3 regions of the Actinoallomurus sp. NPDC050550 genome follow, and region 3 is predicted to be linked to each of the others. Evidence: predicted binding sites of a transcription regulator. Region 3 holds the regulator's gene; each other region holds the start of a gene.
What was found. Region 3 encodes LexA, which represses DNA repair genes until DNA is damaged. Its sites were predicted from a motif close to TCGAACANNTGTTCGA; they were not measured.
Positions count from the first base shown of each region.

Region 1: a site for LexA is predicted at 1,873-1,888, ahead of recA (recombinase RecA). Genes of this name have one in related genera too.
Region 2: a site for LexA is predicted at 2,090-2,105, ahead of uvrA (excinuclease ABC subunit UvrA). Genes of this name have one in related genera too.

Region 1 covers NZ_JBFAJC010000024.1:156,242-159,518, reverse strand. Annotated here, with positions in the region: partial or broken gene AB0I04_RS30040 (DEAD/DEAH box helicase) at 1-605, opposite strand, end outside; gene AB0I04_RS30035 (DUF3046 domain-containing protein) at 674-868, shown strand; gene AB0I04_RS30030 (ATP-grasp domain-containing protein) at 944-1,804, opposite strand; gene recA (recombinase RecA) at 2,010-3,137, shown strand; gene recX (recombination regulator RecX) at 3,177-3,277, shown strand, end outside.
Region 2 covers NZ_JBFAJC010000003.1:17,946-21,222, reverse strand. Annotated here, with positions in the region: gene uvrA (excinuclease ABC subunit UvrA) at 1-1,975, opposite strand, end outside; gene AB0I04_RS04530 (MBL fold metallo-hydrolase) at 2,155-2,973, opposite strand; gene AB0I04_RS04525 (MBL fold metallo-hydrolase) at 3,112-3,277, shown strand, end outside.
Region 3 covers NZ_JBFAJC010000007.1:172,607-175,883, reverse strand. Annotated here, with positions in the region: gene leuS (leucine--tRNA ligase) at 1-1,732, shown strand, start outside; gene lexA (transcriptional repressor LexA) at 1,784-2,488, opposite strand; gene nrdR (transcriptional regulator NrdR) at 3,117-3,277, shown strand, end outside.

The DNA of each region.
Region 1 (3,277 bases), on a different contig from region 3:
GACAGCCCGATCCGCTGAGCGGGCCGCTCCAGCAGCGCGTCCAGGCGCTCCAGCGACAGCGCCAGATGCGCGCCGCGCTTGGTCGCCGCCACCGCGTGCACCTCATCGACGATCACCGTCTCGACCCCGCGCAGCGCCTCGCGCGCCTGCGACGTCAGGATCAGGAACAGCGACTCCGGCGTCGTGATGAGGATGTCGGACGGCCTGGTCGCGAACCGGCGGCGCTCGTCGGCGGGCGTGTCGCCGGAACGGACGGCCACGCCGATGTCGGGCTCGGCCAGCCCCAGCCGCCGCGCGGTCTGCCGCAGCCCGGTGAGCGGGGCGCGGAGGTTGCGCTCGATGTCGACCGCGAGGGCCTTGAGCGGAGAGACGTACAGCACCCGGCAGCGCCGCTTCGGATCCTCCGGCGGCGGCGTCGATGCCAACCGATCCAGTGACCACAGGAACGCGGCCAGGGTCTTGCCCGACCCGGTCGGCGCCACCACCAGCGTGTTGTCACCCTGGGAGATCGCCTCCCAGGCGCCCGCCTGGGCCGCCGTCGGCGCGGCGAACGCCCCCGCGAACCAGGCACGGGTGGCGGCCGAGAAACGGTCGATCGGCGTCATCCTGCCAGTGTGCATCGCCCCACCGACGGAATCGTCCACCGGCGACAGCGGCGGGTAGCGTGGGGGCCGTGCGACTCACGGTGTTCTGGGATCGGATGAACCAGCAGTTCGGCGAGGGCTATGCCGAGAGCGTGGCCAAGGACTACGTCATGGCCGAGCTGGACGGTCGCACGGTCGAGCAGGCCCTCGCCGACGGCGTCGCCGCCAAGGACGTGTGGCGGGCCGTCTGCGCCACCTTCGACGTCCCGCAGCGCCTCCGCTGAGCCGTGCGGTGAGACCCTCAGTGCCGCTGGGTGCGGGCCCGGCTGCGACTCTGAGCCGTGATCCCCGGCGGGGCACTACCTGATCGGGAAGCTCAGGTACAGATCCGCAGGTTCGGCGATCGACGGCAGATCGCTGACCTGTCCGTCGCCGACCTCGACCACCCGCCAGACCCCGTCCGCCCGCCGGGCCAGGTCCGTGGTGATGAACCGGCAGCCGAGCGCCCGTACGCACGGGGCGATCGGGTCCGCCTGCGGGCGGGGATGCCGGTCCGGCGTGTCCGGGTGCGGCCCCATCAGCACCGGTTCACCGTCGACCCACCACACGCGCGCCTCGCCGTCCTCGAACCGCTCGTACTCGCGGATGACGATGCCGCCGGCGAGGAAGTCGCCCTGCAGTTCGATGAAGCGCGCGACGACCGCGTGCAGCCGCTCCACGTCGGCGAGCTCGGGGATGAAACAGGCCTCGTCCCACTCGTGCTTGCGCGACTTCACGTAGTCCTTCACGACCGCCGGCCCGGAGCCCAGCGGGCGTACGAGCTCGGCCAGCTTGTCCGCCGCCGGCGTCGCGCCGGGGGACAGGGGCAGCCATACGCTCGCCGGAGTGACGCCCGCGAAGGTGTCGTACCAGCCGGGCAGCTCGTGCGCCTTCTCATAGCCGTCGGGCGGGACCGCCAGCACGACGTTGCGGGCGGCCAGGGCTGCCGCGAGCGCGGCGTACTGCGCCGGGGTGGTCATCCAGCCGCGGTACCACGTGGTCCCCAGGCCGTCGGGCACCTGGCGTACGGCCGCGGCGGCGTCGCCACGCTGCAGCGCGTCGTGGTCGATGAGCGCGACGGATCCGCCGAGCGCGCGTACGGCCTCGGCCTCCCGGGCGAAGTGCCCATCGACCCGCCGGGGATTCAGCGGGTCGGCGCACATGAGGATGGTCACCGGCATGATCCTGACCCTCAGCGTAGGGCAAGAGACCCCGTCTTTCCCCGGTGAATCGGCGCGTCCGTTCATGATCGAACGTGTGTTCGGCTAGAGTGAAGGAAGCGACGACATTGTCCACAGTGGTGGCCGGGCCCTCGAAAAATGTCGGCGGGTCCCCGTAACGTCGCTCCCGACAACAGCAGGCATCGACCCGACAGGGACACCTCACATGGCAGCAAACGATCGCGAGAAGGCTCTTGAGGCGGCGCTCGCGCAGATCGAGCGGCAGTTCGGCAAGGGTTCCGTCATGCGGCTGGGCCAGGAGGGACGCCCCCCGGTCGAGGTGATCCCGACCGGTTCGATCGCCCTCGATGTCGCCCTGGGCATCGGCGGTTACCCGCGCGGCCGCGTGGTCGAGATCTACGGTCCGGAGTCCTCCGGTAAGACGTCCCTCGCCCTGCACGCCGTGGCCAGCGCGCAGAAGGCGGGCGGCATCGCCGCGTTCGTCGACGCCGAGCACGCGCTCGACCCCGAGTACGCGAAGAGGATCGGCGTCGACATCGACGCCCTCCTCGTCTCCCAGCCCGACACGGGTGAGCAGGCGCTCGAGATCACCGACATGCTGATCCGCTCCGGCGCGATCGACGTCGTCGTCATCGACTCCGTCGCCGCCCTCGTGCCCCGCGCGGAGATCGAGGGCGAGATGGGCGACAGCCACGTCGGCCTCCAGGCCCGCCTCATGTCCCAGGCCCTCCGCAAGCTCACCGGCGCCATCAACCAGACCAAGACCACAGCGGTCTTCATCAACCAGCTGCGGGAAAAGGTCGGCGTCATGTTCGGTTCGCCCGAGACGACCACCGGTGGTAAGGCGCTGAAGTTTTATGCGTCGGTGCGGCTGGACGTGCGGCGGATCGAGACGATGAAGGACGGCACGGACGCGGTCGGCAACCGCACGCGCGTCAAGGTCGTCAAGAACAAGATGGCCCCGCCGTTCAAGGTGGCCGACTTCGACATCCTCTACGGCGTCGGCATCAGCCGCGAGGGCGGTCTGATCGACATGGGCGTCGAGCACGGCTTCGTGCGCAAGTCCGGCGCCTGGTACACCTACGAGAACGACCAGCTCGGTCAGGGCAAGGAGAACGCCCGGCGGTTCCTCAAGGAGAACCCGGACATCGCCGACGAGATCGAGAAGAAGATCAAGGAGAAGCTCGGGGTGGGTCCGCGACTCGACGCCGAGGCCGAGCCGGCGGGTGCTCCCGCGGCTCCGGCGGCTCCGGCGGCGGCCGCGGCGCCGGCTGCGACCAAGGCCGCACCGGCCAAGCGGGCGGCGAAGACCCCGAAGCCGGGAGACGTGTGATCCCGGGTCGCCCTTCGCGAGGCCCCGAGGGGCTGACCCATGAACACTCCTGACGAGCGTTCCACGAACACTCCTGAGGGGTGGCGGCGCCCCGCTCGGCGCCGGGCCGATCCCGGCGCGGAGATCTTCCCTGGTGACGC
Region 2 (3,277 bases), on a different contig from region 3:
GGATGTCGTTGACCAGCGTCGACTTGCCCGACCCCGACACGCCGGTGACGGCGGTGAAGACGCCGAGCGGGAACGCGACGTCGATGTCGCGCAGGTTGTGCTCGCGGGCGCCCTTGACGACCAGCTCGCGCCCGCGCTGGCGCTTTCGGCGGATCGCCGGGACGGCGATCTCCTTGCGGCCGGCAATGTACGCCCCGGTCATCGAGCTCTCGCTGGCCAGGAGGTCCTCGACCGTGCCGCTGACGACGATCTGGCCGCCGTGCTCGCCCGCGCCCGGACCGATGTCCACGACCCAGTCGGCGGCCCGGATGGTGTCCTCGTCGTGCTCGACGACGATGAGGGTGTTGCCGATGTCGCGCAGCCGGATCAGCGTCTCGAGCAGCCGGTGGTTGTCGCGCTGGTGCAGCCCGATCGACGGCTCGTCCAGGACGTACAGCACGCCGACCAGCCCGGAGCCGATCTGGGTGGCCAGGCGGATGCGCTGCGCCTCACCGCCGGCCAGGGTCGCCGACGCCCGGTCCAGGCTGAGGTAGTCGAGGCCGACGTCGAGCAGGAAGCCGAGCCGGGCGTTGATCTCCTTGAGCACCGCCTCGGCGATGTGCTTCTCCCGCTCGCTCAGCTCCATGTTGAGCAGGAACTTCGCGCACTCCCCGATCGGCATGGCCGCCACGTCGGCGATCGCCCGGTCGTTGACCGTGACCGCGAGGACGACCGGCTTGAGCCGCTTGCCCTCGCACGACGGGCACGGGATCTCCCGCATGTAGCCCTCGAACCGCTCCCGGCTGGAGTCGCTCTCCGCCTCGGAGTGGCGCCGCTGGACGTACGGGATCACGCCCTCGTACGTCGTGTAGTAGGACCGCAGCCGGCCGTACCGGTTGCGGTAACTGACGTGCACCTGGGTGTCGTGGCCCTGCAGGATCGCCTTGCGGGCCTTGGCCGGGAGCCGTTCCCAGGAGGTGTCGAGGTCGAAGCCCAGCGCGTCGCCCAGTGCGCCGAGCAGCCGCAGGAAGTAGTCGCTGATGTGGCCGTTCGACCACGGCGAGATGGCCCCCTCCTCGAGGGTCTTCTCCGGGTCGGGCACGACCAGCTCCGGGTCGACCTCCATGCGGGTGCCCAGGCCGGTGCAGTCGGGGCAGGCGCCGTACGGGGAGTTGAACGAGAAGGACCGCGGCTCGAGCTCGTCGAAGGACAGGTCGTCGTACGGGCAGTAGAGGTGCTCGGAGAACATCCGCTCGCGCTGCTCGTCGTCCTCGGGCAGGTCGACGAAGTCGAGGATGACCGTGCCGCCGGTGAGCCCGAGCGCCGTCTCGATCGAATCGGCGAGCCGGCGGCGCGAACTGTCCTTGACGCTCAGCCGGTCGACGACGACTTCAATGTCGTGCTTCTCGTACTTCTTGAGCTTGGGCGCCTCGTCGAGGCGTACGAGGTTGCCGTCGACGCGGGCGCGGGAGAAGCCCTTGGTCTGCATGTCGCGGAACAACTCGGCGTATTCGCCCTTGCGGCCGCGGATCACCGGGGCCAGCACCTGGAACCGGCTGCCCTCGTCGAACTCCATCACCCGGTCGACGATCTGCTGGGGCGTCTGCTTGGAGATCGGGCGGCCGCAGACCGGGCAGTGCGGGTGCCCGATGCGGGCCCACAGCAGACGGAGGTAGTCGTAGACCTCGGTGATGGTGCCGACGGTCGAACGAGGGTTCTTGGACGTCGACTTCTGGTCGATCGAGACCGCCGGGGACAGCCCCTCGATGAAGTCGACGTCGGGCTTGTCCATCTGGCCGAGGAACTGACGGGCGTACGCCGACAGGGACTCGACGTAGCGGCGCTGGCCCTCCGCGAAGATCGTGTCGAACGCCAGGCTGGACTTGCCCGAGCCGGACATCCCGGTGAACACGATCAGCGCGTCGCGCGGAAGATCGAGTGAGACGTCTTTGAGGTTGTGTTCACGCGCTCCGCGCACGATGAGACGGTCAGCCACGGCGTATTCGCTATCCCCTAGAGCCTGGTTGAGACAGGTCAGCTTCAGGCTAACGAGGAGACGGACGGTTTTCTTCCAGTCGCGCCTGACGGCGGGCTCCTCGTCGCAGCAGAACCGTACACGTGTTCGAAGAGAGATCGCCACCGAAACACGGGAGGCCGGTGGGGCCGATGCGACGTTTACTCCGGCCCGTCGTCGAGGGCGCGTTCGAGGTAGCGCGCGGCCGACCGGCGTACGGCAGCGGTGCCGTCGGCGGCGACGACCCGCCGCCACCAGCCGCCGTACACCCGCTCGAACGGGAACGGCTCCATGCGGCGCAGGGCGCGGCGGATGATCCGGGGTCGCTCGGGGATCAGGTTGGGGTAGCTGTACATAAAGCTGACGTACCGGCGATCCGGGACGACGGTGAAGATGTCGCCGGTCAGCAGCGCGCCCCTGCCGTCCTCGCCGTCGCGCCAGTGCAGCACCTGGCCGCCCGCGAAGTGCACGCCCGCGTTCACGAGGGTGAGCCCGTCGCCGATCTCCCGGGTCTCGCCGTCCCAGAAGACGATCGACTCGTCGGGCCGGGCCACCCACTCCCGGTCGGCCTCGTGAATGTAGACGGGCGCGTCGAAGGCGTGCGCCCACTCGATCATCGAGCCGTAGAAGTGGGGGTGGCTGATCGCGATCGCGTCGACGCCACCGAGGTCGGCGACCTGGGCGAGGAGATCGTCGTCCAGGTAGGTGATCATGTCCCAGAGAACGTTGCCCGACGGAGTGCGGACGAGCAGCGCCCGCTGCCCGATCGCGGTCGGCGGCTCGGTACCGACGCCGACGATGCCCGGGCCCTCCTCGGCGACCTTGCCGCGGTGCCCGGCGGCCCGCAGCTCGGCGAGCGTGGTCCACTGCTGGCCGTCCCACCCGACGTACTGCCGTTCGTCCTCGCAGATCGGGCAGTCCGGACGGGACGCGCCGTACTGCACCCCGCACGTGCGGCAGATCGGCAGATCTTCGTCCATGACGGGAGCCTACGTCTAGACGGGCCCGGTTCCGGACCCCGCCGCGGCATCCGCCGCACGGAGCGCCGAGCGGCGCGGGAGTGAAAGGATGGACGGGTCTGCGGCCATGTCCCCGTTGGCCGACTGGAGGGAGAGCGCGTGTCCTACACAGGCGATGTCGAGGTCGGCGGTCCCCCCGACGTCCGCGAGCTGCCCGGCCTGACGATCTCCAAGCTGGCCGTCGGGCCGTTCGACAACAACGCCTACCTCCTGCGTTGCACCGCCACCGGCGAGCAGGTCCTGATCGACGCCGCCGCCGAACCGG
Region 3 (3,277 bases):
GCCGGTCACCGTCTACACGACCCGGCCGGACACCCTGTTCGGCGCGACGTTCTTCGTCGTCGCCGCGGACGCCGCGCTGGCCGATGAGATTTGCGCGCCGGAACAGCGCGCCGAGTTCGAGGCCTACCGCGAGGCCGTGGGGCGCGAGTCGGAGATCGAGCGGCTGTCCGCGGACCGGGAGAAGACCGGCGTCTTCCTGGGCCGCTACGCGATCAACCCGGTGAACGGCGAGCGCATCCCCGTGTGGGCCTCCGACTACGTCCTGGCGGAGTACGGCCACGGCGCGATCATGGCGGTGCCCGCCCACGACCAGCGCGACCTGGACTTCGCCCGCAAGTTCGGCCTGCCGGTCCGCATCGTCGTCCAGACGGGGGAGCAGGACCCGGCCGAGACCGGGGTCGCCACCCCCGGCGAGGGCGAGCTGGTCAACTCCGGGCCGCTGGACGGCATGACCAAGTCCGCCGCCATCCCGCGGATCGTCGAGGTCCTGGAGGAGAAGGGCCTGGGCAAGGCCTCCGTCAACTACCGGCTGCGCGACTGGCTGATCTCCCGGCAGCGGTTCTGGGGCACGCCGATCCCGATCATCCACTGCGACGCGTGCGGCGAGGTCCCCGTCCCCGACGAGCAGCTGCCGGTGCGCCTGCCGGACGACCTGCGCGGCGCCGACCTGGCGCCGAAGGGCGTGTCGCCGCTGGCGGCGGCCCACGACTGGGTGAACGTCGAATGCCCCAAGTGTGGCGGTCCGGCCAAGCGCGACACCGACACGATGGACACCTTCGTCGACTCGTCCTGGTACTTCCTGCGGTACTGCTCGCCGGACTACACCGACGGGCCGTTCGACGTGGAGAAGGTGCGCCGGTGGATGCCGGCCGACCAGTACACCGGTGGTGTCGAGCACGCCATCCTGCACCTGCTGTACGCGCGGTTCTTCACCAAGGTGCTGTACGACATGGGGATGGTGGACTTCACCGAGCCGTTCAAGCGGCTGGTCAACCAGGGCCAGGTCATTCTGAACGGCTCGTCGATGTCGAAGACGACCGGCAACCTGGTCGACCTGGGCGAGCAGATCGCCGAGTACGGCGTCGACGCCGTGCGGCTGACGATGCTGTTCTCGGGTCCGCCGGAGGACGACATCGACTGGGCCGACGTGTCCCCGTCCGGTTCGGTGAAGTTCCTGGCCCGCGTGTACCGGGTGGCCGCCGACGTGACCTCCGCGCCCGGGGCCGACCCGGCGGCCGGGGACGTCGAGCTGCGCAAGCTGACGCACCGGACGATCGACGAGGTCACCCGGCTGGTCGAGGCGCACCGGTACAACGTCGCGATCGCGCGGATGATGGAGCTGACCTCCGCCGCCCGTAAGGCGATCGATGCCGGCGCGGGCGGCGCCGACCCGGCGGTGCGGGAGGCGGCCGAGACCCTGGCGGTCATGCTGTCGCTGGTCGCGCCGTACACCGCCGAGGAGATCTGGGAGCGGCTGGGCCGTACGGCTCCGGTGACCAGGGCGGGCTGGCCGACGGCCGAGCCCTCGCTGCTGGTCCAGGAGTCGGTCACCTGCGTCGTGCAGGTGGCGGGCAAGGTCCGCGACCGCCTGGAGGTGTCTCCGGACATCGCCGAGGGCGACCTGGAGCGGCTGGCCCTGGACTCGGAGAAGATCCGGGCGGCGCTGGGCGACCGGGGTGTGCGCAAGGTCATCGTGCGCGCCCCGAAGATCGTGAACATCGTGCCCGCCTGACGGGCGAATCCACCCGGGTCGGTGCCCCCCTGGCCGCCGACCCGGGTGGGATCACATCTTGCGCAGGACCGCCACCACGCGACCGAGGATCGTGGCGTCGTCGCCGGGGATCGGGTCGTACGCCGGGTTGTGCGGCATCAGCCAGACCTTGTCGTCGCGCCGCTTGAGGGTCTTGACGGTGGCCTCGCCGTCGATCATCGCGGCGACGATGTCGCCGTTCTCCGCGACGGGCTGCTGACGTACGACGACCCAGTCGCCGTCGGCGATGGCGGCCTCGATCATCGAGTCACCGGTGACGTTCAGCAGGAAGTGCGTGCCCTCGCCGACGAGCTGTCGCGGCAGCGCGAAGACGTCCTCGACGGCCTCCTCGGCGAGGATCGGGCCACCGGCGGCGATGCGGCCGACGAGCGGGACGTACGCGGGGGCGGGGCGCGCCGAGGCCTCCTGGCCGTTGGTGATCTCGTACGCCTCGTGCTCGGACTCGGTGGCGACCGCCGAGGATCCGGGCATGCGGACGACCACCGCGCGCGGCCGGTTCGGGTCGCGCAGCAGGAAGCCCTTGCGCTGCAGTGTCCGGAGCTGGTGGGAGACGCTCGAGGTGCTGGTCAGCCCGACGGCCTCGCCGATCTCGCGCATCGAGGGCGGGTAGCCGCGCCGCTGGACCGAGTCCCTGATCACCTCCAGCACCTTGCGCTGGCGGACCGTCAGCCCGCTCTCGTCGCCTGGGCCGTCCGGCATTTCCCGAACCTTGCTCATGGTGTCTCCGATGGATGTCTTCTGCGGTGACGCGCGGCCGCCGGTATTTCACTCCCGTAGAGGGACGTTATCGCTTCTCCGGGAAATGATCAAACAGGTGTTCGAAAAATGTGGAATTTTACGGTCCGGGCCTATGTCGGCTTTAGCTCGTACATGTGTTCGATAATAATTCCTGTCCGGCCGTTGGTGAAGGGCGGATGTCATCGCCGGGCCACTGTCGTACGGGCGGCGCTCCGAAGGGGGTGGTCGCCGTCGTGTGCCCGGGCGGGACATGGCAGGCTTGGGAGTCAGGGGTGCGCCCGCGCGAAAGCGCCGGCGCAATGTGATCCACTTCACCGTTCCGGCCGTCGGCGGCGTCTCCGCAGGTCGATGAGGGTGAGGCGTGCCATGGCGGCGGATCGTCGCGTCCGGCGGAGGGCGCGACACGCCGGTGGGGGCCGCGGATCTCCTCGTAGGCGGGCTCTTCGCGCCGGGTGCCTCATGTGGGTTGCGATGCCCTCGGTCGGGCTCTACGGTTGGACCACAACATCTAGTAGTTACATGGATGTAGTTCACCATAAGTTGTGGTTACAAGGTGAGGTTCGCGTAGAAGACGCGTGACTCGCTGTCAGGGGAGGAGTCCGGAGGCATGCACTGCCCGTTCTGCCGACACACCGACAGCAGGGTCATCGACAGCCGGGCGACCGACGACGGATCCGCCATCCGGCGCCGTCGCTCGTGCCCAGAGTGCGGTCGTCGCTTCACCACCCAGGAGACGGTCCTCATGATGGTCGCCAAGCGCAGTGGCGT